DNA from 2 places in the Thiomicrorhabdus sediminis genome. Region 2 is predicted to be linked to the other one. Evidence: predicted binding sites of a transcription regulator. Region 2 holds the regulator's gene; the other holds the start of a gene.

Region 1 (15,432 bases), 920 kb from region 2:
CTGAAGCTGGGCAATGACCTGGTTTTTATCATCCGGCAGGACTTCGGCAATCACATCCATCCCACCCAGCTGATCGGCCACACGCTGTGCCACCACCGCCAAGTCACCGCTTAGCATGGTGACCTGTTTGCCCTGCGCTTTGAGGCGTGCAATCAGTTCAACCGCATCCTGCCTGATCTCATCCTCTAAAAACAAGACACCTAGTACAACGGATTGTTTGGCAATCCAAATCGCGGTGCGCCCCTGTTCCGCCTGTACTTGAGCATGAGTCAAAAAGGCCTGATTCAAGCTAATACCTTGATCCGCTAACCAATTGGCGGTCCCGATTTGATAGAGCTCTTGATTGATTTCACCCTGCACCCCTTTACCAGCAACAATCTTAAACTGCTCAACTGTTTGCCACTCTCCACTCTTCAAATCAAAACGCTGTTGAATGGCTTGAGCAATCGCTCTGCCCAGGCTATGCTCGGACAAATGTTCAATTGAGCCAATCGCTTTCAGCAGGGCCTGTTTATCGATATTATCGGCATAAACTTCATCCGCGATATGCATCTGCCCTTTGGTCAAGGTTCCCGTCTTATCGAAAACAAAGTGGTCCACCGCGTGCAGCAGTTCAAGCACCGTACCGTTTTTCACCAGAATACCGTGCCTTGCCGACACACCAGATGCCACCGCTATCGCCATAGGCGTTGCCAGCCCAAATGCACAAGGACAAGTGATGATCAGCACTGCAGTCGCGGTAATAACGGCAAACTCCAGATCGGCGTTCATTAACCAGTAGGCGAAGCTACCTGCCGCCAACGATAAAGTCGCGGTGACGAAATACGGCATGATTTTATCGGCGGTGCACTGAATAGGTGCCTTCGAACCTTGTGCTTCTTCCACCATATGAACGATTTTACCTAACTGGGTATCTTGCAGAATCGATTCGACACGAACCAATAGATGCCCATCGACATTGATGGTGCCGGCGGCAACCAATGAATCGATTTCCTTGGTTACTTCACGCGACTCACCGCTGAGCATGGATTCATCAACCCGGCTTTCACCGCGAACCACCACACCATCGACCGGCATTTTCTCACCTGGCTTGACGATAATCACATCGCCTTTTAACAAGGTTCTTACCGGTACGACCTGCTCTTCATCGCCTACTTGTTTACGCGCCACCTTAGGCTGCAACTGCATTAAACGGCGCGATGAATCTATCGCTTTATTTTTAGATATCGCTTCAAGATAACGGCCAATCAGCAACAGGAACATAAAATCGATCAAGGTATCGAAATAGACATTACCAGGGTGTTCCGGGTTAATTGTCACCCAGCAGGAATAGAGATAGGTGGTCATCATCCCCAAGCTTATGGAGATATCCATACCGACGGATTTTGATTTTATCGATGTCCAGGCACCTTTAAAGAAGGGTTGTCCTGAATAGCCAAGAGTAATGGTGGCGATAATCAATTCCAACCAGTGGAAGTAGTGACGGTATTCCGGATCTTGATCGGCACCGGCGTAAAGGGCCACCGAGAACCACATAACGTTCATCATCGCAAAACCGGCAAACCCTAACCGGTAAAGCAGGTCGCGATTCGCTTGTCGATAAGCTTGTTCCGAGGCTGAAGGGTCATAAGGTGTGGCGTCATAGCCGATTGCATTGAGCTTTTTGATGATTTCCGACAGTTTGATACGACTGTTATCCCAGCGTACCTTTATCTGTTTATTGGTGAAATTCACTCGACCCAGCAATACGCCATCGATTTTCGCCAAAGTATGTTCGATCAACCAAACACAGGCGGCACAATGGATTGCTTCGGACATAAGCGTAATCTCACGCTTATCGCTGAGCTCATTGACATACTGCTCCTGCACTTCATCATAGTCGAAAAACTCGATGTCCTTGTTGGGTGCCGGAGGCGGAGACAGCAATTCGCCATCAGGGGTGCGTTTATAGAAACTTTGCAATCCGGCCTCATGAATCACTTCACAAACCGATGCACAGCCCTGACAACAAAACGATTGTTGCTGATTCTGGATTGGCCGAAGTACCAGGTCTTTTTCAGGAATCGCCTGAGCGCAATGATAACAATTTAGCGGCGAATTCATTCTGGATCTTGAACCATAATTGATCGACCGACATTAAAACGGATATCACCTTTGGTGACTTCCATAATCAGGTCCCACTTACCTTTTTTAGGCAAGGCGAAGGTCTGCTGGTATTGACCGACACCGTCCATTGCCTGCAATTCGACATGACCATCCAATTTACGATCCGATGGTCGATAGTAGTATAGAATCGCACTATCAACTGCTAACGCATTATCTTCCTTATCCAACACTTGCAAGGCGATAGTGTCTTGCTTGGCTTCACTTAATACCGGCAAGTCTATTTCTAATTGCCAGCCGATCTGTTCCATACGTTTTTGCTCGGCAAGAATTTCATCCATACGCTTGCCTTGATCATAATAGTCTTCAATGACCAAACCAGGATTGGTGACAATCGCCATACTAACCATAAAAAAATTAACCGTTAGCACGATGACAAGAATCGCCACCCAAAAAATGACAAACGGATTTTTCCACGCCACACTCCAATCTCGGCGATCTGGTTTGTCCTGACTCATGCATTTCTCCTGATTTAATCAATAAAAAAGCCCTTAATGGGCTTTAATTTAAGTAGCGCTATTATAGCCTGAGTTTGCGTTAGCGGCTAAATTGTTAATCCTGCAAACTCAAGCTTCAATAGTATAGTCAATATCACTTCAAGCTAATATAACCGCTACCTTAACGCGGTTCCGGACTAAAGAACGTTGTATCGTACGTAGTCTTAACCTGTGGGTTATCCAAATCCTGTACATAAACAGTTAAAGGTGTACTGCTGGACTGCAACAGTTTCTGTTTGATTTTAACGAACAAGGTGGTTGAGGCGACATTACCGGCTTGTACTTCAATCACTTCATCGGCTCGATCTATACGATATTCCAATCCATCAACCCCGCCGACATGCAATACGGCACGCATAGGTTCATTCGATTTATTGACCACCTTGATAGTCCATTTATTTTGGATACTGCCGTCACTCATCTTGACGAATAAAGGGGAGCGCTCGTGTAACGCTTTGACATCAATCGGCGACATGGTGGTTAAACCGTAGATAATCATCGCTGCGGCAAACAGCATAATCGAACTGTACACAATCACCCGTGGACGCTTATATATTGCAGGCATTGATTTATGAGCAAACTCGGCCAAGGATGCATAACGGATTAAACCGCGTGGTTTTTTGATCTTATCCATAACCGAATCACAGGCATCGATACATAAACCGCAAGTGATACAACCAAACTGTTGACCGCGTCGAATATCGACCCCGGTCGGACATACCGCAACACATAAATTACAGTCGATACAATCGCCGAGTTCTTCGACTGGCTCTCCCGGTTTGGCTCGTTTGATACGGCCTCGCGGCTCACCACGTTCAACATCGTATGTCGGCACAACGGTTTGGGTATCGATCATCGCGCCCTGTATACGCGCATAGGGGCAAAAACCGATACAAGTCTGTTCACGCAATATTCCGGCAAAGAAAAAAGTCGTTACCGTCAAGGTAATAATAATTGTCGATTCATAAGTACCCAGTTCAAAACGAAACAGGCGACCCCAGAGGTCATAGACATCGACAAAATAGGCGACAAAACTAAAGCCTGTTAGAAAGGCGATAAGCAGCCAGGCCCCCCATTTAGGTAACTTGGTTCTCAACTTAGTGAAAGACCACCCTGTCTTATCCAATTGCATGCGTTTGTTTGGCTGACCTTCGAATTTCTCTTCTAGCCAGGTAAACACATCCGTCCATACGGTATGAAAACAAAAATAACCACACCACATACGCCCGGCAATTGCAGTACTGGCAGCAAGCAGCAATGCAAAAAACAGCAATATCATTGCCAACACCCAGATATCCTGTGGCAGGATTGTCAGATTCAGAATATGAAACTGTCTGTTTTCCATATCGAACAAAAAGGCTTGATGACCATCCCAGCGCAGATACGAAAAGGTAAAGAATATTAACCAGAATGAGGCGGCAATCCATTTCAGGTTACGGAATTTACCGCCAATGCGCTTGGCATGCACGGTTCCTTCGGTATGAATAGGTAACAGCTCCACCCCAATGCTTTGCAGGGTTTTGTTATCCATATCCTTATCCTCGAATACAGAGGTATTCGGGCCATGTTGATGATGCTCAGACTGATTCTCAGACATTTACTGCAATTCCTCTATTAAAACTCTGTTTGCACGCTATTCTAGCCGATTGATAGAGACTTACGAGCCAAATAAATTTATTAATACCCATAAACAAAAATAGGCCGGTTAAGGCCTATTCTTGTTTATGAAAACTAATGGGTATTAGCTATCTTTGTTCTCGTCTTTTTCAAGACCTTCCATACCACGGAAAGCTTTGATACCAAATGCAGCAAAAGCAATGATACTGACTACTACAGATGCCAATGAAACCCATAGTACCCAATCGCTGTTTAATTCATTCATGACTTTCTCCATTTATTTAAATCATGTTTGAAAAGGAGAACCGCGGCTCTCCTTTAATATCAATAACCCGACCCTTAATGGCTGATTATTGACCACCACCTAAAGCGTGAACATAGACAGCTAGACGCTTGATGTTTACCTCTGCATCAGGCAGACGTTCTTTAAACGCAGGCATTACAGCTTGACGAGTGCCTTCAACATACTGACCGTTTTTCTTAACGTTTACACCGTTGGCGATAACGTTGCGAATCTCAGCGCGATCAGATGAAAAACGCCATACCTGGTCAGTCAAGTTAGCCGCACCAGCAGGAGCCAATGGCTTACCGGCAGGACCGTGACAAGCCAGACACATACCTTTTGCATAAACCGCTTTACCAGCAGCAACAGAAGCGTCGCCACCTTTACCTTCAGATAAGGCGATAACATAATCGGTTACCTGATCGATTTCTTCATCGGTTAGGTTACCCATCATACCGCGAGCTGGCATATTACCAATACGACCATTTGAGATAGACGCTTTGATCTGGTTGATATTACCACCCCATAGCCAATCATCATCAGCCAATACTGGGAAGTTAGGGTTACCTGCACCACCGGCACCGTGACAAGCGGCACAGTAGTCACCGAACAGTACTTTTGAAGTTGCTACCGCATAAGACTTTAGCTCTTCATCTTTAATGATTTCCGCTACTGACATTGAAGCAAGCTTTTCTTCTTTATCAGCAAACTTGGCATCACGCCAATCATTCAACACTTTAAAGTCGTCATTATATTCGTTGATCTGTGTCCAACCGGCAACACCTTTGGTGCTTCCGCCTAACTCATCCGTTAACGGAATGGTTGGGTAATACAACGCGTAGAAAACGATCATGATGAACCCCGCATAGAAAGACAGCATCCACCACAGTGGTGGCGGGTTATCTAACTCACGAATATCTTCATCCCAAATATGACCAGTATTTCCTTCATCTGGCCATGGATTATGATGTGCCATAATTTACTCTCCTCAAAATGACTAGTCTTCGTCGTCAAGAATCTTATATTTCTGCTCTTCCATCTCTTTACGTTTGCTTGGACGCAATGCCAAGGAAAACGTAATGACGATGCCGAGGAATACAATAATCGTGACGATCAACCCAGCCCAGTCTTGGGCAGTCATTGCTGCCCAATCAGTACTAAAATAACGTTCTAGATTACTCACAACTACTCTTATTGACGATAGACTTTGCTGTCATCCAGCTTAACCATCGTTCCTAGTACCTGCAGGTATGCAACCATCGCATCCATTTCGGTTTTACCTTCAATGGCGGCATCAGCGTTGGCGATTTCTTCATCAGTGTATGGAACACCTAACTGACGCATAGCAGTCAAACGCGCTTTCATATCACGCTTGGTACCGAAGAAATCTTCAGACACTGGAGTTTCTGCCAACCAAGGGTAAGCAGGCATTACTGACTCAGGCACTAAATCCTGTGGACGTAACAAGTGAAGCACGTGCCATTCATCAGAGTATTTACCGCCTAGACGAGCTAGGTCAGGACCGGTACGCTTCGACCCCCATTGCATTGGGTGGTCATACATAGATTCTGTCGCAAGAGAATAGTGACCATAACGCTCACGCTCATCACGGAACGGACGAATCATTTGAGAGTGACAAATATAACAACCTTCACGTAGATACAGATCACGACCGGCCAACTCCAGAGGAGTGTATGGACGAACTCCGTCACCGGCTTTCCAGTCACCTAGAACCCAGTTACCGTTTTTGTCCTGCTTGTATAGCTTCTTGTCAGAAACTAAATTGCCGTTTTCATCTTCTGTGAAAGTACGTTCCCAAACCAGCTCCGGGAACTTTTCATTTTTAACGTTACCGTATTTATCTGTTTCTTCTGTGTAATCCACAGCAGACTTGAGATAGAACAACGGTACGATTTCAACAATACCAGCAATTGACACTGTCAATGCGGTTGCTAGGAATAAGCCAAAGATATTTTGCTCTAGCTTTTCCTGCAAATTTTTTGGTGCTTGATTATCTGACATGAGTTTGTACTCCTGAACTCATTAAATTCCAATTTAAGCCGCCCTTTTCAGCCTAGCGGCTTATCTTGCTAATTTAGCGACTTATGCAGTTGCTGTTTGCGCAGCCTTAGCGTTAGCTGTACGAATTGTCATTACCACGTTATATAGCATGACCGCAGCACCGGTGAAGAACAATAGACCACCGAATGTACGCATTACATAATAAGGATGCATCGCTGCTACAGACTCCGCGAAAGTATACGCAAGAGTACCGTACTCATCATAAGCACGCCACATCAGACCCTGCATAATCCCAGACACCCACATCGCAACAATATAGAACACCGCACCGATCGTCGCCAACCAGAAGTGAATATTGATCAACTTCATTGAATACATCTCTGTGTTCCACAGTTTCATTACCATATGGTAAAGCGCACCGATAGAAACCATCGCAACCCAACCAAGAGCACCTGAGTGAACGTGACCGACGGTCCAGTCAGTATAGTGTGAAAGCGCGTTTACAGTTTTCGCCGCCATAACCGGACCTTCGAAAGTCGACATGGCGTAGAAAGCCAAAGCGATAATCAAGAAACGCAGGATATAGTCTGTACGTAGACGGTCCCAAGCACCCGAAAGGGTCAACATACCGTTAAGCGCACCACCCCACGAAGGAATGATCATAGCTAGTGAGATTACCGCACCCAAAGAACCCGTCCAGTCTGGAAGAGCTGTGTACTGAAGGTGGTGAGCACCTAGCCATACATAACCGAACATCAGACCCCAGAAGTGGATTACAGATAGACGGTAAGAATAAATTGGACGCTGTGCCTGCTTAGGCACAAAGTAGTACATAATCGCAAGGAAACCGGCTGTTAGGAAGAAACCTACAGCATTATGCCCCCACCACCACTGGATCATTGCATCTTGCACACCAGAGAATAGCGAGTATGAACGGAATAGAGATACTGGAATTGCTAGACCATTAACTACATATAGATATGTAATCATGACCATCATCCCCATAAAGAACCAGTTCGAAACGTAAACGCTTGGATGTGTTTCTTTATTACGTGATGCAATAGTCATAATGAAGTTGAACGTATACATTGTCCAAACAACAGCGATCGCAATTGCTAGCGGCCATTCCTGCTCATGGTATTCTTTACCAGTCGTGATACCTAAACCGATAGAAACCACTGTAGCTAGAAGACCAATCGTGAACAAAATCGCTGTCCACCAAGCCATATTGTTGCTCCACAATCTGACACCGTTCGTTCTCTGAACAGTATAGAAAGCGGTTGCCATTAATGTCATACCACCAAATGCGAAGATTACAGTATTCGTATGAATAACACGTAGTCGAGCAAAAGTGATTTCCGCAATATCAAAGTTTAACACTGGCCACGCTAGTTCTGCCGCTGCGTAAGTACCGAAAAAAGTACCCAACACAAGGAAAACAATCGCACCTACCGTTAAATACTTAACCACGCCATTATCATATTGTGGTTTTGCTGTAGTATCCATCAGCCGGATTCCCCTTTATAGTCTTAATAATTCACCTCAACCTGCCCGCTTTTTTATTTTCGTTAAACGGTTTACCGACAGGTAGAGCCCCTCAACGCGCATTATACCTACTAAATTTGTAGGCAAAGCAAAAGACCATTAAAAGTTAACTTACATCAAGAATTTCAGTAAATTAGGCTTAAAACGGCTTTATAACAAGTCAAGATTTGCTTAAAAAATCTTTCAAATTATCCCAGAAAGCGAATCTGCAAGCCACTTATGGGAGCCAAAAATAATTTATACCCCTATATCAATTTATTTTATTCGACCATCTAAAAATTGCAGTTTCAAAGCCTTAACATATCCAATTAATGCTTTTTCAGTTATCATATTGCCAATTTAAAAACTTTAGGAAATTCAGCGATGCGCACTGCGACAGTCAAACGCGATACTTTAGAGACTCAAATCGAAATCAGCGTCAATCTTGATGGCCAAGGTGAAGCTAAATTGGATACAGGTGTACCGTTTTTTGAACATATGCTCGATCAAATCGCCCGTCACGGCATGATTGATCTGGATATCAAAGCCAACGGCGACCTGCATATTGACGATCACCACACAGTCGAAGATGTGGGTATCACTCTTGGTCAAGCGATTGCCAAAGCGGTTGGCGATAAGAAAGGCATTACCCGCTACGGCCATGCCTATGTGCCATTGGACGAAGCCCTCTCTCGCGTCGTCATCGACCTGTCAGGACGTCCTGGCCTGGAATTCCATTGCGACTTCACCCGTGAACAGATCGGCAGCTTCGAAACTCAATTGGTGTTGGAATTTTTCCAAGGCTTTGTCAACCACGCCAACGCGAGCTTGCATATTGACAATATTCGCGGCTACAACGCACACCATCAGGCTGAAACCATCTTTAAAGCTTTTGGCCGCGCATTGCGAATGGCTTTATCCGCTGATGAGCGCATGGCTGGTAAGACACCATCTACCAAAGGAAGCCTGTAAATGGATCAAAAACTGGTTGCCGTAGTAGATTACGGCATGGGCAACCTACGCTCCGTTTCCAAAGCCGCCGAGCATGTCGCACCCGCCAATACAAAAATTCTGGTTACCAGTAATCCACAAGATATTGTCGATGCTGATGCGGTAATTTTTCCCGGCCAAGGTGCCGCCAAAGCGTGCATGGGCGCCTTAATGGACAGCGGCATGATCCACCCGGTACAGCAAGCGACGAAAGAGAAACCGTTTCTGGGAATCTGCATGGGTCTACAAGTATTAATGAGTCACAGCAACGAGAACCAAGGCATTGATTGCCTTGATGTCATCAAAGGCAATGTCAAACACTTTGAGTTCGGCGCAGACTCGTCACTGAAGACTCCCCATATGGGATGGAACCAGATCCATCAAACCCGTGAACACGCGCTGTGGCATCAAATTCCGCAGGACAGTCGTTTTTATTTTGTTCACAGCTATTACGTAGAACCGGAAAACCGTGATTTTATCGGCGGAGAGACCACTCATGGCATCACTTTCCCATCGGTTCTCAATCACAACAATATTTTTGCGATTCAAGCCCACCCTGAAAAAAGCGCCGATCACGGTTTACAGCTATTCAAAAACTTCCTTGACTGGAACGGGCAATAATTTCTAAAGGCTTTTATTTATGCTATTAATTCCTGCAATCGATTTAAAAGACGGCGAATGCGTTCGCCTTCGTCAAGGCGTTATGGAAGACGCTACCGTATTTTCCGGTGACATTGTCGCCATGGCCGAACGTTGGGTAAGCCAGGATGCACGTCGTCTACACATGGTTGACCTAAACGGTGCCTTTGACGGCAAACCGGTTAATGCCGAAGCGGTATATCAGGTTCGTGCCGCCTACCCTGACCTACCGATTCAAATCGGTGGTGGTATTCGCGACTTGGAAACTATCGAAGCCTACCTGAAGGCCGGTGTCAGCTACTGCATCATCGGCACCAAAGCGGTACACAACCCTGAATTCGTTGCCGAAGCCTGTAAAGCCTTCCCGGGACATATTATGGTTGGCCTTGATGCCAAGGACGGCATGGTGGCAATCAATGGTTGGGCCGAAGTCACCGACTACGAAGTGAAATCTCTGGCCAAACAGTTTGAAAACGACGGTGTTGAGGCAATTATCTATACCGATATCGGTCGTGACGGCATGATGCAGGGCGTCAATATCGAAGCCACACAAGCATTGGCACAAGCGGTCAATATCCCGATTATCGCCTCCGGCGGCATCACCAATCTTGACGATATCCGTCGTCTAGCGACGATTGAGGCCGATGGTGTCAGCGGCGCCATTACCGGCCGCGCTATCTATGAAGGCACTTTAAATTTCCAAGAAGGCCAGGCACTTTCCGATGAACTGGCGCCGAAATAACGAGAACCGATTATGAGTCTAGCAAAACGCATTATCCCTTGTTTGGATGTCGACAACGGTCGCGTTGTTAAAGGTGTACAGTTTGTTGATATTCGTGATGCCGGTGATCCGGTAGAAGTCGCTAAACGCTATGACAAACAAGGCGCAGACGAGATCACCTTTTTGGACATTACCGCCACTTCCGATAACCGCGGCACCACGGTGCACATGGTTGAACAGGTTGCCAGCCAAGTATTTATCCCGCTAACGGTTGGCGGCGGCATTCGTTGCGTCGACGACATTCGCACCATGCTCAATGCGGGTGCCGATAAGGTCGCGATCAATTCGGCAGCAATTTTCAACCCGGGGTTTGTCAAAGAAGCCTGCGAGGCGTTCGGTTCGCAGTGCATTGTCGTCGCCATTGATGCGAAAAAAGTCAGCACTGATAACGACGCCGACAAATGGGAGATTTTCACCCACGGCGGCCGTAAGGAGACCGGCATCGATGCCATCGAATGGGCACAAAAAATGGAAAGCTACGGTGCCGGTGAAATCCTTCTGACCAGCATGGATCGCGACGGCACCAAAATCGGTTTTGATCTGGCTTTGACACGCGCCATTGCCGATAGCGTAAATATTCCGGTTATCGCCTCGGGCGGCGTCGGCGAACTAAAACATCTCGCAGATGGCGTAACCGAAGGCCATGCCGAAGCGGTGCTGGCGGCAAGCATCTTCCACTTTGGTCAACACACTGTGGAAGAAGCCAAACTGGCCATGCAGCAACAAGGAATTGAGGTAAGACTATGAGCGATATTCTGCAACAACTGGATCAGGTACTTGAAGCGCGTAAAGCGGATTCACCAGATGAGTCTTATGTTGCCAGCCTTTATGCTAAAGGCATTGAAAAGATTCTTAAGAAAGTTGGTGAAGAAGCCAATGAGACCATTATGGCTGCCAAGGATCTTGAACATAGCATCAATATTGATGAAGACAAAGAGCATCTGGTTTATGAAATCGCCGATTTATGGTTTCACACCCTGGTTTTACTTGCTTCACAGAATTTAACAAGTGCCGATATTACGACAGAACTCCAACGTCGTTTCGGCCTATCCGGACATGCCGAAAAAGCAAGTCGCCCACAAGAGTAAGCGTTAATAACCTAAAACTCCAAAAGAGGACAACAGCCATGGTTAGCGAAGAAAAAACAATATTCAGTAAAATCATTGATCGTGAAATTCCTGCCGATATTGTTTACGAAGATGAAAAATGCATAGTCATCAAGGACATCAACCCCAAGGCACGAGTGCATTTATTGGTGATTCCAAAAAAACCGATTCCCACCTTGTTTGATTTACAGCCGGAAGACAAGGACTGCATGGGGCACATGATGTTATTGCTACCACAACTGGCTCAATCACAAGGTCTTGACGGCTTTAAAACCCAGATCAATACCGGCGAAAGCGGCGGACAGGAAGTTTTCCATATCCACATTCATCTGATTGGCAATTAACCCCCTCTCTAGATTGTTTGGCGTGCGTTACACGCCAAATTCCAATAAAATCTTATTTTTAAGTGTGACATTCTGGCGAATTTGGTATCATTAGCGGTCACTTAAAAAAGCGACCCAAAAACAGAGCCTTAAAAACACTCTACCAAGCCAATTCATTCAATACTATTGTGAAGGTTGGCTGACCAAATTTGTCGTATAGTTAACAGAATTTATTAAACGGAGTAAACCCATGGGTATTAGCATTTGGCAATTACTTATTATCCTTGCAATCGTATTAGTATTATTTGGTGCTAAGCGTTTACGTAACGTTGGTAGCGATCTAGGCGGCGCGATCAAAGGCTTCAAAAACGCAGTTAAAGAAGAAGAAAACAAAGACGGCGAAAAGAAGCTTGAAGACAAAGACGGTGACAACGTTTTTGATGTAAAAGCGGAAGAGAAAAAAGCCGACGCTACAGCAAAAACTGAAGAGAAAAAAGACTAAGCTTAATTCTTTGAATTAATGCAGAGTTATTGACGTCATGTTTGATATCGGTTTTCTTGAAATCCTGCTGATCCTGATTATCACCTTATTGGTAATCGGTCCTGAACGCATGCCTGAAGTGGCCCGTAAAATAGGCCAGTTCACCGGTAAGATGCGTCGCTTTGTCAATTCCATGAAGGAAGACAGTCAAGTTCAGGAAACTCTGCGTGAAATTCATGACTCGGTAAATTTCGAAGACGAAAAAAAGCAAATCGACAGCCTTGGCGCAGAATTACAGAGTGATCTAAACACTGGTTTTTCTGCCAGTAATGCCGGCGAAGAATTGGACATGGATCAGTTCCAACGTCCTTTCGGTGGCGACGTCAACCAAGCGGGCAGTCAATTTAACCGCGCTCCGACACAACCGAACCTACCTAAAGCGGATAGTGATTCAAACAAAGCAAGCGCTCGGCCTGTAGCCGCTCCAGCAAATGCTGACAAGGATGCTAAACCGGAAATGACGGAAAACAAAACCGCCCCTTCAGAAAGCCAAAGTGGCACAGAGCCAAGCGATAAAGCGTCGGCAGATAATAAAAGTTAACGACTATGAGCAATTCGGCGCTACCTCCTCAAGATAAAGAGATGACGCTTGTCCAGCACCTGCTGGATTTAAAAAGCAGTCTGACTCGCGGCATTCTTGCCATTATCGTTTTCTTTCTTATTCTGTTTCCGTTTGCCAATGATATATATACCTATATATCCGAACCGCTGACTCGTTACCTACCCGAAGGTACGAGTATGATTGCCACAGCGGTGGCATCACCTTTCTTAACACCGTTTAAGTTAAGTTTTGTGTTGGCTATCTATCTGGCCATGCCGTTTTTGCTATACCAGCTATGGCGCTTTATCGCCCCAGCACTGTACAAGCATGAACGTCAGCTGGTTGCGCCAATTCTGTTCTTCAGCTCGTTCTTGTTCTATTCCGGTGGCTTGTTTGCCTATTACGTGGTGTTTCCACTGGTATTCGGTTTCTTGTCGCAAACCGCACCGGAAGGCGTCACCATCGCCACAGATATCTCGCTCTATCTGGATTTCGTAATCAAGATGTTCTTTGCTTTTGGTATGGCTTTTGAAGTACCGATTGTCACGGTATTGCTGATTCTGACCGGTTGGACATCACCTGATAAGATGAGTCATGCCCGCCCTTATATCATTGTTGGCGCCTTTGTACTGGGAATGTTGCTGACTCCACCCGATATTATTTCGCAGACCCTACTTGCCGTACCGATGTGGTTACTGTTTGAAGTCGGTCTTTTAGTCGGTGCCTGGGTGATTAAGCGCCGTAAAACTGATAACAATATCAATGCCGAAGACGACAGCGAAGAGCCACAACCCTCAACTAAAAGCACTTATCAGACCGATTCTGCTAACGCTAAAGATGACATGGTTTTCGATAACCGCTATGCCGATCAAGTCGATGATGATTTCGATTGGGATGAAGAGTTTGATAATATAGATTCAGAAATGAGCAAACTTGACCGTGAATACGAATCACGCAAGCAGACCAAAAAAGACGCTGAGGCAGATGCCAATGACAGCAATAAAACTGAATCTAATGCAGTCGCCGATAACCCAGATCAAAATGAAGCTAGCGGCACTTCGGACAAGCCAAAAGACAAATAAGTCACGCAATCTATCGCCAGCTTCCGGTTTTCACCGTCCGCTGGCTTTAGCATTCCGCCTATTTATCGCTAGCATCACTAGCTTTTGCCTGCTATTAAGCCCTAATAGCTATGCCAATCAACTTATTGACCATAACAGCCCTTATCTGGCCATGCATGGCTCAGACCCGGTCAATTGGCGCCTATGGCAAGCTGACATTCTCAAACAAGCACAACAAGAGAATCGGTTGATTTTTATCTCCAGCGGTTATTTTTCCTGTCACTGGTGTCATGTTATGCAAAAAGAAAACTACCGCAACACCGATACCGCCAGCTACCTTAACGAGCATTTCATCAGTGTGAAAATCGACCGCGAGTTGAATCCTGAAATCGATAAGCCGCTGATTGAATTTGCCCGCAAAACCACTGGGCAAGCCGGTTGGCCGCAACATGTGATTCTCACCCCCGAGGGTTATCCGATTCACGCTTTTATCTATCTCGACAATAAAACCTTTAACAAACGGCTGAAAAACATCAACCAGCTATGGCAAAACCAACCCGATAGAATTCGCGCTCTGGCAGCGCAGTTTATCGCCGAGGAAAAAGCGCAACTGGACACCAACCACAAACAAGACAATCCCGACAAAGTACTAACAGCAAAAATTTTCGCCGAAGCCCTGTTTGCCCAACTCAGGGTACGTATGGATGATTTTCTTGGCGGTTTAAAAGGCACTAATAAATTCCCTGTCGCACCTCTGTTAAAAAGCCTGTTGCTGTACGATGATTTACCTGACGACATTGATGATTGGCTGGCTCTGACTTTGACGCAGATGCAGTCAGAACATTTATATGATCATGTCCATGGTGGCTTTTATCGTTATAGCGTGGATCCAAACTGGCAGACACCACATTTCGAAAAGATGCTCTATGACAACGCCCAGTTGGCTCAAGTTTATCTGCTCGCGTATCAGCGCTGGCAAGACAAGACTTATCTCGATACCGCTCTACAAACGCTGAACTACATCACTGAACAGCTTTATGACCCGCAAAACCGCATGTATCTCGGTAGCCAATCGGCGCTCGATAAACACGACAATGAAGGTGGCGATTATCTTTGGAACAGAGCCGCACTGGAAAACAGCCTAACCAGTGAAGAGTTTGCCTTAGTCAATCAGGCATGGTTACTGCAAAGTGCACCTCCTTATGATCTGGGCTGGCATCCAAAACCAATCGACAGCCCTTTATGGCAAAGCATTAAAGGCAAATTGAAAAAACCGCATATCCTTACCGACAGTAAAAATCTGCTCGGATGGAACGGCCTTTTGTTGAGCGCTTTGAGCCAGGC
Region 2 (15,432 bases):
CGTTATTGCCTCGGTAGTGGGGGAAGATCGTCGTGGTCGTCAGGAAGGCGTAATTATCGAGATAAGCGAGCACTGTACTCAACAGGTGCTGGGGCGTTTGAATTTTGAAGACGGTCTGGCTTGGGTACGTCCCAATAATAACCGTATTACCCAGGATGTTTTTATCCCGCAAGATGGCCTGATGGGAGCCAAAGAAGAGCAGATTGTGTTGGTCGAGATCATTCACCAGCCATCCGCTCGTTCGGGCCCGATCGGTAAAATCATCGAGGTTGTCGGTGACTATATGGCTCCAGGTATGGAGATCGATTCGGCGATTCATGCATTCGGCATTCCAAATAGCTGGTCTGACGAACTTCAGACCGAGTTGGATCAGATCGGTGATGAAGTCACCGAAGCCGATATGGAAGGACGTAAAGATTTGCGTTCTATGCAGTTGGTGACCATCGATGGCGCAGACACCAAAGACTTCGATGATGCGGTTTTTGCCAAACGTCGTAAAAACGGTTGGCGTCTAGTGGTCGCGATTGCCGATGTTTCTCATTATGTTAAGCCGGGAACCGAGCTCGACAAGGAAGCTTATAACCGCGGTAACTCGGTATATTTCCCGCAGCGTGTTGTGCCGATGCTGCCGTCAAAATTGTCTGATGGACTTTGTTCATTGAACCCTAAGGTTGACCGACTGTGTATGGTTGCCGACCTTTATATCAGTGAAGACGGTAAGTTGGAAAAGAGCCAGTTCTATCAAGCGGTAATGAACTCTAAGGCGCGTCTGACCTATAATCAGGTATTCGATATTCTGACCAATAAGGATTCGCAATACCGTAAAGAGTTCAAGCAGCAGGTTCCTCATCTGGAAGAGCTTTATAGCCTGTATAAGGTATTGCAAAAAGCGCGTGAAGAACGGGGCGCTTTGGAATTCGATACCACTGAAACACGTATTGTGTTTGATGCTGAACGTAAGATCGAAGAGATTGTGCCGGTTGTCCGTAATGATGCCCATAAGATTATCGAAGAGTGTATGTTGATGGCTAACGTGGCGACAGCCCGTTATCTGAAGTGGCACAAAATGCCGATGCTATATCGTGTCCATGAAAAGCCGATGGAAGAGCGTCTGAAAAACTTACGTACTTTCTTGGCGGATTTCAGTCTGACACTTGAGGGAGGGGATGAGCCGACAGCGCACGATTACGCGGCAGTCGCAGAGAAGATCGAAGGTCAGCCATACGAGCATCTTGTGCAAACGGTGTTGTTAAGAAGTATGAATCAGGCGGTTTACCAACCTGAGAACAAAGGTCACTTCGGTTTGAACTATGAGCATTATGCTCACTTCACATCGCCAATCCGTCGTTATCCTGATTTATTGATTCATCGTGCGATTCGTCATGCATGGACTAAAGACGGTGCGGAAACCTTTACTTATAATGACAGCCAGATGGTTGAGTTCGGCCAGCACTGTTCAGATACAGAGCGTCGTGCCGATGAAGCGACACGTGATGCCGTTACCTTCTTGAAATGTGAATATCTATCACACCACATTGGTGGTGAATATGAAGCAGTGGTTTCTGCAGCAACCAACTTTGGTCTGTTTGTCGAACTGCAGCCGTTGTTTGTTGAAGGTCTTGTGCATATCACCGAGTTGGGTGAAGACTACTTCCATTACGATAACGCGCGCCATTGTCTGAAAGGTGAGCGTACTGGAAAGGTTTATCGTCTAGGAGATCGTATTAAGGTCCAAGTCGCTCAGGTGAACCTCGATGATCGCAAGGTCGACTTACGTTTTATCGAAAGTTTGAGCGATTCATCGGAAGAGTTTGCCGGTGAAGAGTCTGTTGCCGAGCAGCAAGCCGAAAAACCGAAAAAGAAACGTAATTACCGCAAAAAGAAACGCTCGCGTTCTAAAACCGATAAATAGAGGTTGCGATGAAACAAGAGGTAATTTACGGCCTGCATGCGGTGGAAAAGTTTATTAAACAGTCGCCGCAGTCTGTTTATAGCATCAGCTTTTTAAAAGGGCATTTGAATAAGCGTCAGCAATCGTTGTTCGATCAAGCGCGTTCTTTAGGCTTGAATGTTCAGCAGGTTGCCAAGTCGGCTTTTAATTCGATTGACGGCAATCACCAGGGGGTGATGGCGAATGTTGCCAAGCAAGCGGATCTGACAGAAAGCGACCTGAACAAAATTGTTGAACAGGCTGCTAACCCCCTGTTTATCTTTTTGGATGAAGTCCAAGATCCACATAACCTTGGTGCTATCCTGCGTACTGCCGATGCGGTAGGTGCCGACGCGGTGATTATTCCCAAGCACAACTCGGTAGGCATGAATGCAACGGTACGTAAGGTGGCATCAGGTGCCGCCGATAATGTGAAGCTGATTGTTGTCTCTAACTTGGTGCGTACCATTAAAGATATGCAAAAGGCGGGTATGTGGATGATCGGTTTGGCGGGTGAAACCGACCAGACAATCTATGATCACGATTTAACCGGATCTATCGGTATCGTGATGGGAACCGAAGGCAGTGGGCTTCGCCGTTTAACCAAAGAGGCTTGTGATCATCTTGCGGCGATTCCAATGGTTGGCGTGGTGGAAAGCCTTAATGTTTCGGTGGCAACCGGTATTGCCGTTTATGAGGCCTATCGTCAGCGTAACCGATAGGTATAGAGCTGAATTCACGGACTCTTTAAAATAAAAAACCTGACGTTGCCAGGTTTTTTATTTTGCGCTTCTGACTTATCCTAGGCTAGGTAGATATCACCTTGCTCATCAATTTTCACCGCAACGCTTTGCAGTGCTTCATCCCAACACGGACCATCGATGCAAACGCCGTCATCAATGTTGAAAAAGGCATCATGTACCGAACATTTCAGTGTTTTTTCAAATGGGTTCACATCTATTTTATAGGCTTCGTTTAGCGGCACATCTTGATGCGGACAGTTATTGATATAGCAGCGTACCCCTTCTTCATATTTGATCAATACCAGTGAGCGACCGTTTTGATCATCGATAACCGTGGTGCGAGTATTGGTAAGTTGTTTAATATTGATTAGTGGTTTGTTTTGGTTTTCGGCAAGCAGGTTATCCAATCCCGGTTGTTGAATTTTCTTTGCCGCCAGTTCATTGGCATAGCGCACCGCATCAGCAAGAGGTTGTTTTTCCAGTAATGCATGGATAAGCCCCGCGTTAAAGGTGTCACCGGCGCCAAGCGTATCTATCACTGTACTCACTTTCACAGCAGCAAGGTGTTCTGTACTACCACCAGCCTGTTGATACCAGACTCCTTGCTCTCCCCAAGTACAGACCAGATTGGTTTGTGCGAGGTTTAGACTGGCCAATAAGTCGGCGCCATTATCAAAGCCTTTCGCTTTGGCGTAGTGGTGAGAGAAAATAATAAGGTTAGCCTGAGCAAACAGCGCTTCAATGCCATCACGCGGTTTTTCTACTTCCAGTGAGATCGGTTGATGGGTTAAAAACGTTTTACTGATATTGAGCATGCCCGGTAGATGAGTCAAATTTCTACCCTCAAAATGCAACCAGTCATAGTCTTCGATTTCGATTTTGGCAAAAAAATCAAAACTGACTTCCGGTAGGTCTCGATAGTGAACGATAGTCCGGTCGCCATTTTGAACGTTGAGCGTGATATAGGAGCTTGGTGTGCGACCTTTGATAAAGGTTTGAGTATGCTCAGTGGAAATGCCGCGTTTATGTAAATCTGTCTGTAATTGCTTGGCTTCAGCGTCGGCAGCGAAAGTTGTGCAGATCGAAGTTTCATGACCAAGTTGATTGAGTACATACAGTGAATTATTTACATTTCCGCCTGTCGCGGTATGTTTATCTAATGCGCGCATCTCTTCATTGGCTTCAGGATGATGCTCAACGGTTAGGATTGTGTCCAGAACGGCGTTACCGATACCTAAAATTTTTGCCATTTAGGGCTCCAAAAAAATGAGGGTAATTAGTGTTTATGATGATGATATATTTAAAAAATTAATATAATCAAAGGCTGTAATTTTAACATAGTTGGTAAAAACCTGTTGGCTCTTGTCCGCAGCGATTTTAAGTGAATAAAAATAAAAAAATCTTGACAATCCTATTCGATAACTTAATTTTTTATATTTAAATTAAAAATTAACACTATGGTTTAAATTTATGAAATATAAGGTATATATGTATTACTTATGAGGGTAATATTTGAACTTGAGGTAACCGATTTCTTTTCCACAAAAGCTGTGGATAACTTTGTGTAAAAAAATATTAAAAGTGGCTTAAGTTCTTTAAAACCGGTGCAAATTGTTAGATTGCTTAAAAAATAAGCACTAAGGAAGATGGAGGGTTGGTAAGTTTTTTTACCAATCAGTAAAAGAGGCTGTTTTGATCATACCAATGGTTTTTTTTTTGATAAAAATCATCGCAATGGATGACAAAAAAAAATAACACGATACAATCGAAAACATTAATAATAAAATCATCTTTTTTTGGCTCACTATGACAACACATAAATCTACCTTCAATGCCAGTTGCTTAAGTTGCGGTTTGCAAAAAGTCTGTTTTCCGACGGGTTTAATGAAAACGGACATTGATCTGTTAGATAATATTGTCGAAAGAAAATCGCCAATAAAAAAAGGCCAGCACCTCTATCATGCTGGCGAAAAATTCACTTCTATATTTGCGGTACGTTCAGGTGTTCTGAAAATGTATGCCTATTCCGACAGTGGTGAAGAAATTATCCACGGTTTTTATCTACCCGGTGATGTGGTGGGTTTTGATGGTTTATTGGATGAAAGTTATCAGTTCAATATGCAGGCATTGGACAGTACTTCGGTGTGTAATCTGCCCTATGACAAATTAAGTGATTTATCGCAACAGATCCCGAGCCTTAATCAGCAAATCATCGCGGTCATGAGTAAGAAGCTGCAGTTTAATCGTTTGCATTCTGAGCTATTGATTAAGCGCAATGCCGATCAGCGTGTCGCACACTTCATTTGGCATATGGCTGACCGTTTCAAACAGCGTGGTTACTTTTATGAGGAATTTCGTCTTAATATCCTGCATAGAGATGTCGCGGTCTATTTGGGGTTAACCCCGGAGACCGTGTCACGTATTTTATCCAAATTAAATGCCGATAATATCGTCAGCTGGAAAAAGAAACAGGTGATGATTTTTGATGAGGCTAAATTAAAGCAGCTGGCAGGCTTTTCAGAAGCGGAAGTTTGTCAGGAGTTCGCATAAGATAATCAAAAACCCTCTAATTTGTAAGGGTAAATCTATTTGTTGATTTCAATCAACTTTCTAAAAGCAGGGCTATGGTCTAATAAAAGTGTGGAAACGTTGTTTAGATTGCGTTTTTCATAATGTAGCCCGCTTACCCGACTCTAGTCGGGTTTTTTTGTTGCAGAATTGCATTTTCTCGTGCCCTCTATTGGTAGTTACTTTTGCCTTTAATGTTCCGTCATACTTTTTCAAATAAAACGCCCAAACCCCTTAGATTTCTGCTGTAGAATAGGTTATATTAGTTTTTAATGATTGGTAATTTTTAATTTTAAGTGAGGAATCAAAATGTCTGTAAAAAGTCTTTCACAACTTTTTCTAGTTGGCTTTCTAGGTTTTGCTCTAGTTGGTTGTAGTTCAACGCCAAAAACTGATGAAGTGGATAATAAAGCACAAGCGACTGAGCAAGTGGATGCGGATATCGAAGCGGCTAAAGCAGCAGCTGAAGCGAAAGCTGCTGAAGAATTGGCGGCTAAGAAAGCTGAGTTAAAAGCGAAAATTGCCGGTAAAGTGGTTTATTTCGACTTTGACCGTTCAGAGATTCGTTCTGAGTTCTATGACATCATTAAAGCCAATGCGGATTTCATGGCTCTTGAGACGTCTGCAAAAGTCACCATCAAAGGTCACTGTGATGAGCGTGGTACACGTGAGTACAACCTTGCCTTAGGTGAGCGTCGTGCGAATGCGGTTAAAAATGCTTTGATTGCTGAGGGTGTCAGCCCAAGCCGTATCGAAGTGATCAGCTTCGGTGAAGACAGTCCTGTAGCTGATGGTCATAATGAAGAGGCATGGTCTAAAAACCGTCGCGCTGAATTTAGCTATTAATCCTGTTGGAGGTTTGCTTGAAATTGAACTTTTAGGCAAATAAAGCTATATTCTCAAAAGCCTTTCCATCTTAGATGGCAAGGCTTTTTTTATTTTTATCACAAAGCGGTTTAAAGTTTATAGACTGTTTTGTGATGAGTTTTATATTCAAGATTTCATAGAGAAGAGCATGACGACGCAATCCCCAGTAGAACATTTTTTATCCGATTATCAGCCTTTAAGCTTTGCGATTGATGACGTTTTTCTAACGTTTGAGCTGCAACCGACAGCCACTTTAGTAAGTAATAAAATGCAGATGCGGGCGTTGCAAGCGGCAACACAGCTTTGGCTTGATGGCGAGCAGCTAGAGTTGTTATCGGTGGAACTCGATGGTGAGGATATCACCGCCTCTTGTGAGGTGAGCGAAGCGGGAATGAGCGTGCCTACGGCGGGGAAAAAAGAGTTTGTCTTATTGATTCGTACGCGGATTTCACCGCAAGATAATACTGCTTTGGAAGGTTTGTATCGCAGTAGTGGCAATTATTGCACCCAGTGTGAGGCCGAAGGCTTTAGAAAAATCACTTATTTCTTTGATCGCCCAGATTGCCTGAGCTTGTTTACCACCAAAATCATCGCAGATAAATCTGCCAATGCGGTCTTGCTTTCCAATGGAAATTTAATCGACTCGGGTGATTTGGACGGCAATAGACATTTTGCCGTTTGGCAAGACCCGTTCAAAAAACCGTGTTACTTGTTTGCCCTGGTTGCCGGTGATTTGGCTTGTCACCAGGACCGTTTTATTGCCGCCGATGGCCGAGAAATCGATTTAAGAATCTATGTAGAACCAAAAAATATCGATAAATGCGAACATGCGATGCAATCGTTGATAAGGTCCATGCAATGGGATGAACAACGCTTTGGCCTAGTTTATGACTTGGATATCTATATGATTGTCGCAGTGGATGATTTCAACATGGGGGCGATGGAAAATAAAGGTTTGAATGTCTTTAACTCCAAGTTTGTTCTCGCCAAACCGGATACCGCAACCGATGTTGACTATGAAGGTATCGAAGCGGTCATTGCCCATGAGTATTTCCATAACTGGACCGGTAACCGCGTCACTTGCCGTGATTGGTTTCAATTAACCTTAAAAGAAGGTCTGACGGTATTTCGTGATCAAGAATTTACCGCAGATATGTTGTCCCCAGCGGTGAAGCGTATTGAAGATGTAAAGGCGTTACGCAATAACCAATTCCCGGAAGATGCCGGCCCTATGTCTCATCCGATACAGCCGCAGTCCTATATTGAGATGAATAACTTCTATACCATGACCGTCTATGAAAAAGGTGCCGAGGTGGTCAGGCTGTATCACACCTTATTGGGTGAGCAAGGCTTCAGACAGGGAATGGATCTTTATTTTCAACGCCATGACGGCGATGCGGTGACGGTACAGGATTTCCGTAATGCGATGGCCGATGCCAATCATGTTGATCTGTCGCAGATGCATAACTGGTATATACAGTCAGGCACTCCGGTTGTTTCGGTTGAATCGCACTACAATGCTTCCGAGCAAACCTTGACGCTTAATTTCCGTCAACGACTAAACACCGGCAATGAAGATTTCAAACCGTTATTGATCCCGGTGCGCTTGGCTTTATTTGACCATTCAGGACAGGCGTTGGTATTAAAAAGCAAGGATCCGCAATTAAAGCTTTATGCCGACCAAAATCATGAAGGATTGTTTGAGTTTAATAAACCGCAGCAGAGCCTGACATTCACCGAGGTCTCTGCTCAGCCATTGGTCTCGCTATTCAGAGGTTTTTCCGCACCGGTCATTGTCGAGTTTGATCAATCCAATCAAGAATTGGCCTTATTGGCGCAATGCGATACAGACAGTTTTGTCTGTTGGGAATCTATTCAGACCTTGGCGTTACGAGAAATCAAGCGTTTAGTCGATAGTTATGCCGAGAAAACCAACTGGATGGTATCAGAAGCGTTCACCAATGCTTTTTCAGCGTTGGTGAAGGATGAAAAAATGGATAAGGCGCTCAAAGCACTGGCCTTGAGCCTGCCTGATTTAACCTATATAGGCGAGCAGTATGAGGTGATCAATCCGGATGCGATTTATCATGCGCGAAAATTTTTGCAGCAGCAGCTTGCGCAACAGAATATCGAGCAATGGTTAAAGCTCTACAGCGAGCTTAATCAGTCGACAGAATACCGATACCATAAAGACGATATCGCGCAGAGAAAATTAAAAACCGTATGCCTGCAATATCTCACCCAGCTGGATGACTATATCGAGCTGGCTGAAGCGCAATTCGATCATGCGGATAATATGACTGATGCTCTGGCTTCGCTGCAGTGTCTGAGTCATACCGATACAGCAGCACGAAAACGTGCGCTGGGTGATTTTTATGACAAATGGCAAGACGACACTTTGGTATTGGACAAATGGTTTGCATTGCAGGCGGCTTCCCATCATATCCACGCTTTGGAGCATGTTAAACAGCTGGTTGAACACAAAGATTTCGTCTACACCAACCCGAATAGGGTGCGAAGTGTTTTGGGGGTGTTTGGACGCTTGAACCTGTTGGGACTGCATCGTGCGGATGGCAAAGGGTATCAATTTCTCGCCGAGCAAGTCATTAAATTGGATGCGCTTAACCCTCAGGTGGCGGCTCGTATGGTTGGACCTTTTACCCATTGGCAGCGCTATGATGGGCAAAGACAACAAATGATGAAGCAGGCTTTAGAAATGATCTTGGCACAAGAGTCGCTTTCTAAAGATGTTTATGAAATCGCCAGTAAATCACTGAGAGTTTAGGGTGGTTTGTTGAATTTCGGCTTTTGCTCAAGTCAGATAACTAACCGGGTATGTCGTGAATAACAGAGTTGTAACAGGTGAAAATTTACCCAGACGTGCTCAATTAGAAGTTGCGCATCGTTCTTTTGTAGCCTGGTTATCTGTTATCGGCATATTCTCGGCTATAGTATTCATGGCCATTCCGGTCAAGGCTCAGGTTTTTGCTGATCTTGCGCAGCCGATGCAGTTGGCACAAGCGGGGCAAATCCATCGTAGCCCCCAGCATGTTAATCGTCTTGATCAAGAGATTTTGATTCTGCGTGCTGAAATGGCAAAAAGACGCGGCGAGTGGCCGCAGTTAAAGCACTACCTTTCGATTCTGGAAAAACAGCCCATCCTGCCGGAATTTGCCCCTCGGGTCGAGCAACTCAAACACTTTAAGCCTGAACAGTCACCGCTCGACAAAATCCTGTCTTTTTTTGGTGTCAGCGACACGCCAAGTCTGCCTTTGCATGATCGCAATGCGGTGGTGGCTATTGTGCTACCTTTATCCGGGGCTTATGCCAGTGCAGGAGAACCTTTACAAAGAGCGATTCAAGAAGGGCTGACAGAGGCCGGTTTTACTGGCAAGTTGGTGTCAATCGATAGTGAGCTTTATGATTCGGTCTATGATATTTGGAATACGCTTAAATATTATGAACCGTCCTTTATTTTTGGTCCTTTGCAAAAAGAAATGGTGGCAAACTGGCAGTTATTAGATACCGGTGTCACGACGTTTTATTTTAATGAGGTGTTAAGGTTAGGCAGTAAAGAATTCGCGTTGGCACCGTCAAAACTGGTTGGTTTGGAGCAGCTGTTTCAGATCATTAATGACAACGCTTACCAGCATGTGATGGTGATCAGCGATAAGTCCGATCAGGCACAATTGCTGAAAAACAGTTTCGCACAGGCTTGGAAAGACCTAAATAGGCCTTTCTATCTGGAAAGCCATACCATTGACGGCAATGTGGGGCGGACGCTGGATAAAGCCTTTGACATGCAAGCTTCGAAAGACAGGGCTTTGTGGGTCGAGCATAGCTTGAATCGTCATCTGAGTTTTGAAAAACGTGCTCGTCGGGACATTGACCTGGTGGTCTCTTTTGTCGATCAACACCAAGCCATTCAGGTATCGCCTTATCTGAATTATCTACCGATACCAGCAATGTACACCCATGTCTGGTATCCGAGTCAGATGCCTAACCTGAATTATCTGCTGAATAATTTGGACGCCATGTCACAAACCTTAGCGATATTGCCTTTCTATTTAGCGGAAAACCGAGTGCTTAAACAACAGCATAGCGAACAGGAGTTAAAAATTGGCCTGTTTTATGCTTTGGGAAGGGTGGCGACAGAAATTGTCAAAAAGTCTGATCTCTCAAGTTCGGTGGACAGCCTTGTTAATACCGAGTTTGGCAGTTATGTGCGAAATGCTCAGGGACAGTTTCATTTATTGCCGATGGTGTATTGGGCTGACCAAGCCTCAATACAGAGATTATCAGCGTTATCACGTTAAGCTTGATAAATATCTGGGACCGTTCATAGCGGGGTTCAGAAGGTTAAGGAATACTTAGGTGGCGGAAGCGGACGAAAAATTTGATCCGAATGATTTGGAGAGCATTGATGCTTTGCTGGATGAAGCAGAGTTAGAGGCGGCAGACGATTTGGGCGGTGCTGATGCCGAGGACACGGTGGATAGCGCTGTGGAATTGGAAAGTCTGGACGAACTCGATATTGGCGATGCGGAAGTCGATATGGCGGATTCCGAGGAATTGCTTGATACGCTTAATGATGTGCCCGAAGTAGAAGAAGGCGTGGCAGATGTCGTTCCTGAGTTGAGCGATTCTGAATCAGAAGTGGTAGCGGTTTCAGAACCCCAGGTAGAAGATGAGGCGCCCCCCTTAAATACGGCGGTTCAGGCCAATAATGCAACGGCTCAGAATAATTTGGCTGCACAAGGTAATGAGAGTAGCCCTCAAACGAAAACAGCTGTAGATAATACAGATGACTTTTTAGCAAAGCGCGCCTCTGCACAGGCGGCTCAAAATTCAAATATATCGGCGGATGATATGGACTCAATCAAAAAGTTAATCGTTATTTTTGGTTCGGTTTTGTTGGTGTTGGCACTGACCGGAATCGGGATTGGAATCTGGAGCGCTTTGTCGGCCTCGGCAGCCGGAATGGATGAAGAGACCAAAACCTTAATTGAGGCGATTCAAGTGAACTCTGAACGCAATAACGCTTTGATTGGAGATAGCCGTAAAACAGTTCAAGAGGTTGAGAAAAAACTGGATGCAATCAATTTCCAGATTACCCAGTTGAATGAAGATCTAACCAGTTTGGCGCAAAGTAGCAAACCTGCTGAAGTGATTGAGTTGCCGGTTGCTGATAAGACCATGAATGAGCAGGCTGCAAAAACTGCCGAGGTGGCAAAAGTTGCTCCTGTTGCTGTGCAACCGAATATGACAATGGCAGTCGATCCCGAAGTGACCAAGAAGATGGCTTTAATGAATTCTAAGTTGATTAGAGCGCAGCGTAGTCTGAATGAAGTGAATAAGCGAATTAAAAAGATGCAGTCGCAATATGCTTCGATTATGCATAGTGTGAGGATTGTTGAAAAGCAGGTGTTGGTAGAGCAGAAAGAAAAAGCGGAAGAAGCAGCCAAGCTTAAGTCGCAGCAGCAGAACAACAACTATCAATATAGTGCACCGGATGGTGGCTTCTATGATCAGTCTGTGCTGGATTCTTATCCATAGCGACGGATTAAAGTGTTTTGCGGGGTGTTTATGGATTACCGGCTAAAGAGCGTGTTCTTATTCAGTTTGCTGATGTTGTTAAGCGGCTGTACCGAAAGACAGTTTGTGCATGGTGTCGAGGTTGTTTATAACGAAACCACCCAGTTTATGGGTATAAAAGACCGCCCCAATACGATGCAGAAGCCAAGCTATTATTCGACCCGGCCGATTCAGGACGATTATGAGCTTGGCAGGGTTTATGAGATCGAGCATTTAGATTGTGAATCAGAGAGTAATCGTTGTCTTAAATAAAATCAGACAAGGTTTATTAATTAATCATTATCGAGTATAAGTTTTGAGTAAAGAGTGGAGTAAAACCATGAAAAAAACAACATTTCTAATGACAACTTTGGCGAGTGCCTTGGTTTTAAGTGGTTGTATACAAACTAAACCATGTTGTGACAAGCCAGCTAATGAAGCCGGTCAGCCACAAGCGGATGCGGTGCATCAGGTGATTTATCAGACCCTTCATCAACCTGAAGAAGCTAAAACCGAAGCGGCAACGGAAGAGAAGAAAGCACCTGAATTAATGAAGATTACCGGTATCGGTTATGGTGCTGAAAGTACTTTTGCCGCTTATACGCCTGGGCAGCGCCGATTAATGGCCATTCGTTCAGCTAAGCTTGATGCTTACCGTGCCTTGGCTGAGCAACTATATGGTATCCGTATCGACAGTAATACATCGGTTGCCACTCTGACGGCTAAAAACGATAGCTTCCGAGCTCGTGTAAACGCAGTGGTGCGTGGTGCCAGAGTGGTTAGTGTTACACCTATGGCCGACAATAACTATGAGACAGTATTAGAAGTCTATGTCGATAAAAAATTCTTTGAAGAAGCGTTTATCTACACGGGTACGCAAAATATCGCCAATGACCCTGATTCGGTTTATAAAGTAAGCAGTTATTAATTGGTAGGCAATATTACCTGGGAGATAGTCTCGTGTTGATGGAGGCTCGACTATGTTGAAAAAACTGTTTATAACAGGTTTTGTATCTTTATTTGTTCTGCAGGGGGTGGCTGAAGCTGCCAGTATCAGTTCGCGTGTTAGAGTGCTGGAAAGCAAGGTTTACAAACAGGATAAAAAGATCAAAGAAGCGTATTCTTCGCAAAAGCAGAGTGAGGCGAAAGCCGATAAGAGTCTGTCTAAGGTGCAAGCTTTAGAGAAAAGGCTCAATGCGATGCTTGAAGAGCAGAAAAAAGAGCAAAAGCCCAAAACGGATAAGCGTTACGCTTTTCCTTAAGGCAGAAGATGGCTTTACTCAAAACTTACTCAAAATAAAAAAGCCGCTATTGAAAATCAATAGCGGCTTTTTTATTGGCCTTTGAAACTTCTGGCGCTTTGTCATGCTTAAGAGATATTGCGATGCTTTTGAGCAAACTCAATCTCTTTGGTTTGGATAAAGAAGACCAGTTTGCGACGACTTTCCTCATCGATATTGTTGAACGATAAAGCGATGGTGCTGCCCTCTGCATCGGTAAGCGGTTTGATATTGACAATATCGCAACGCAGTAGAATAGGCGACTCATTAGCCAGTGGCTTGATCAGCAGGTCGACCTTGTCAGTTAGCGTGACTTCATCTTCAATATCTATTGCCAAGCCGCCACCGCTTAAGTTGACTAAACGTTGTGGAATTGCTCGAGTCAGTTGTGTTTCGTCGATGGTTTGCATAAGAAAGTTAATCTTGCTATTCATCGCGGTCAAAGCGCTTGCCAATAAAGAGCTCTTTTGATTGATCTGGGAGATGACTTCATTGATTTGCTCATCCAGCTCGTTCAGATTTTTCATGAAGTATTCTTCGATGAATTTTGAATCCGGAGAACTCGGTAAAGGGTTCGCTTCTGCTTCTTCATCAGATACTATTCTGTAGCTGCAAGGCATAACCACGTCAATACGATAGAATGAGCGTTTATCTTGGCGCATAGATTATTCTCTTTTGCTTAAGGTTGATTGTTCGAGTCAGTTCATTTTAGACGTTTTTTATCGCTAAAAGCAGAAAAATTCCGGCTTGATGTCGATGTTTACTCTTTAAATGACAATGGCTCAAGGTAAAATTCTATAGCTTAAATAAGCAGTAATTACGCCAAATTTAATCGAGTTGGCTTAATCATTTTGAAGAAGGGTAGGGCTTAGGCTTTGCCTAAAGATTTTCTAGGTTTGCTCGAGGTCTTTTCACCGCTCGCACTGTATAGCTTAACGTCTTTTTCGGTTTTACCGCTAAGGATGTCCAAGGCGTGACGATTAATATTGCTTAAGGTTTGGATTGCCATGCCATTGGCCAGGTTTTGATCATGACACTGTTGAACCCATTGTAGGGTTTCGATCAGTAGCTGTTGATCTTTATCGCTAAGTTCTTCAAAGGCAGGGTGTTCTGTAAAGCTGAAGATATTCGCCTGAAGGGGTTCTAATAGAGCTTCGATTGCCGCTGAAAGTTGTTCTATTTCGACAGAAAGGCTCTGTTTTTCAGCCACGATTTTTTCAATACCTGCGGTGTCGGCATTGCGGATTGCTTGCGATTCAGTGGATAGTGTGTCACTGAATGCAGATAAAAAGGTTTTTAACTTATCGATGTGTGAGGCGAATAAGTCTTTGTCAAAACGCGTGTTATCTGCTTCGCTCATAAGAAAAATTAAACCTTGCTAAAGAGTGCTTCGGTTTGGATTAGCTTTTGCGCGATTTTTTCCGCATCCACATTGTAGCTGCCATTATTGATGGCGGCTTTGATTTGCGCGATGCGTTCGCTGTTATCAACGCTAACCTCTTTAGAACGTGATTCTAATTCACGCACCTGAGATAAAACATCTGTTAGGGTTACTCGATCGGTTGCACCGGTTTGGGTGCCACTGGCTTGAGAACCGCCTTCCTTAGTCGGTGACTTCAAACTGTCGTTTGCACGATTTGCACCGATATTATTGGTTAGATTTTTAATATCCATTTTTCCAGCCTCACATGGAGTTATAGGTATTCTATCACTAATTCTAGTGTTTACACTATTTGTATCGGCAGTAGCGAGAAAGCTTTAGTATTAATTTTAAAATTTAAATAACTTTTTGCATTCAAGGTACTAGCACGGTACTTGGAGCAATTACTATGCCTTTGACGATTTTTTTAGAACTATTGTTTTCAACGTCAACCTGCTGGCCTTCCACAGCGTTTTTTAGAGCCGTACCACGTGTTCTTACTTCAATCCCTGAAATACGTGTCACAATATTGACACCATGCCCCTTGAATACCCAGTAAGGGGGTTGTAAGTCGCGTATTTTAAGAATGTCATTGGCGCCAATCGATCGTTTGGCGCGCATGCCAACCGCTTTTTCTATATCGATCATGGCGCCATTCGGCACTTGGCGATAGGGAATGTAATCAATAGTAATTTCGTCGGCTTGTATAACGGCCTTTTTGATAATTCCTTTAGTGGTTTTTACCACCGGCAGTTTGCCATCAACATTCACCGGTACAAATACTCGCCATTTCGGCTCTAAGCAATGCACGCTAATGGTCATGCGCCCGGCATAATCATCCAGGTTGTTATCCTGAATCTGCAGGTCACTTTGGCAGTTTCTGAGTTTCAGTTCAGGAGACAGTCTGCGGATATCTATGCTGGGCTCAAATAATTTTTGGCCTAGTTTCTGCTTTACGTGTTGCAGAACACTCTGATGTATTGCTTCGATAGATTGATACGGCTCCTGAGGCTGTTTGGAATCAGCATTGGCAGCAGGGTGTTGATTAGC

Evidence for each region. Region 2 encodes FNR, which switches genes on or off when oxygen is low (the NO sensors DNR and NnrR bind a similar motif). Its sites were predicted from a motif close to TTGATNTANATCAA; they were not measured.
Region 1: the regulator FNR is predicted to act here: its motif matches at 8,234-8,247, upstream of ccoN (cytochrome-c oxidase, cbb3-type subunit I).

The regions. Positions count from the first base shown of each region.
Region 1 covers NZ_CP040602.1:194,964-210,395, reverse strand. The annotation lists gene FE785_RS00890 (heavy metal translocating P-type ATPase) at 1-2,103, opposite strand, end outside; gene FE785_RS00885 (FixH family protein) at 2,100-2,621, opposite strand; gene ccoG (cytochrome c oxidase accessory protein CcoG) at 2,782-4,257, opposite strand; gene FE785_RS10795 (hypothetical protein) at 4,402-4,542, opposite strand; gene ccoP (cytochrome-c oxidase, cbb3-type subunit III) at 4,628-5,536, opposite strand; gene FE785_RS00870 (cbb3-type cytochrome c oxidase subunit 3) at 5,558-5,743, opposite strand; gene ccoO (cytochrome-c oxidase, cbb3-type subunit II) at 5,752-6,582, opposite strand; gene ccoN (cytochrome-c oxidase, cbb3-type subunit I) at 6,664-8,088, opposite strand; gene hisB (imidazoleglycerol-phosphate dehydratase HisB) at 8,491-9,078, shown strand; gene hisH (imidazole glycerol phosphate synthase subunit HisH) at 9,079-9,717, shown strand; gene hisA (1-(5-phosphoribosyl)-5-[(5-phosphoribosylamino)methylideneamino]imidazole-4-carboxamide isomerase) at 9,737-10,477, shown strand; gene hisF (imidazole glycerol phosphate synthase subunit HisF) at 10,490-11,263, shown strand; gene FE785_RS00835 (phosphoribosyl-ATP diphosphatase) at 11,260-11,604, shown strand; gene FE785_RS00830 (histidine triad nucleotide-binding protein) at 11,643-11,966, shown strand; gene tatA (Sec-independent protein translocase subunit TatA) at 12,196-12,447, shown strand; gene tatB (Sec-independent protein translocase protein TatB) at 12,485-13,027, shown strand; gene tatC (twin-arginine translocase subunit TatC) at 13,033-14,109, shown strand; gene FE785_RS00810 (thioredoxin domain-containing protein) at 14,018-15,432, shown strand, end outside.
Region 2 covers NZ_CP040602.1:1,652,802-1,668,233, reverse strand. The annotation lists gene rnr (ribonuclease R) at 1-1,912, shown strand, start outside; gene rlmB (23S rRNA (guanosine(2251)-2'-O)-methyltransferase RlmB) at 1,921-2,652, shown strand; gene FE785_RS07600 (PfkB family carbohydrate kinase) at 2,733-3,923, opposite strand; gene fnr (fumarate/nitrate reduction transcriptional regulator Fnr) at 4,480-5,223, shown strand; gene pal (peptidoglycan-associated lipoprotein Pal) at 5,551-6,087, shown strand; gene pepN (aminopeptidase N) at 6,257-8,893, shown strand; gene FE785_RS07580 (penicillin-binding protein activator) at 8,949-10,424, shown strand; gene FE785_RS07575 (prolipoprotein diacylglyceryl transferase) at 10,483-11,664, shown strand; gene FE785_RS07570 (hypothetical protein) at 11,695-11,955, shown strand; gene FE785_RS07565 (LPP20 family lipoprotein) at 12,023-12,610, shown strand; gene FE785_RS07560 (hypothetical protein) at 12,663-12,944, shown strand; gene FE785_RS07555 (PilZ domain-containing protein) at 13,052-13,624, opposite strand; gene FE785_RS07550 (flagella synthesis protein FlgN) at 13,831-14,322, opposite strand; gene flgM (flagellar biosynthesis anti-sigma factor FlgM) at 14,331-14,636, opposite strand; gene flgA (flagellar basal body P-ring formation chaperone FlgA) at 14,758-15,432, opposite strand, start outside.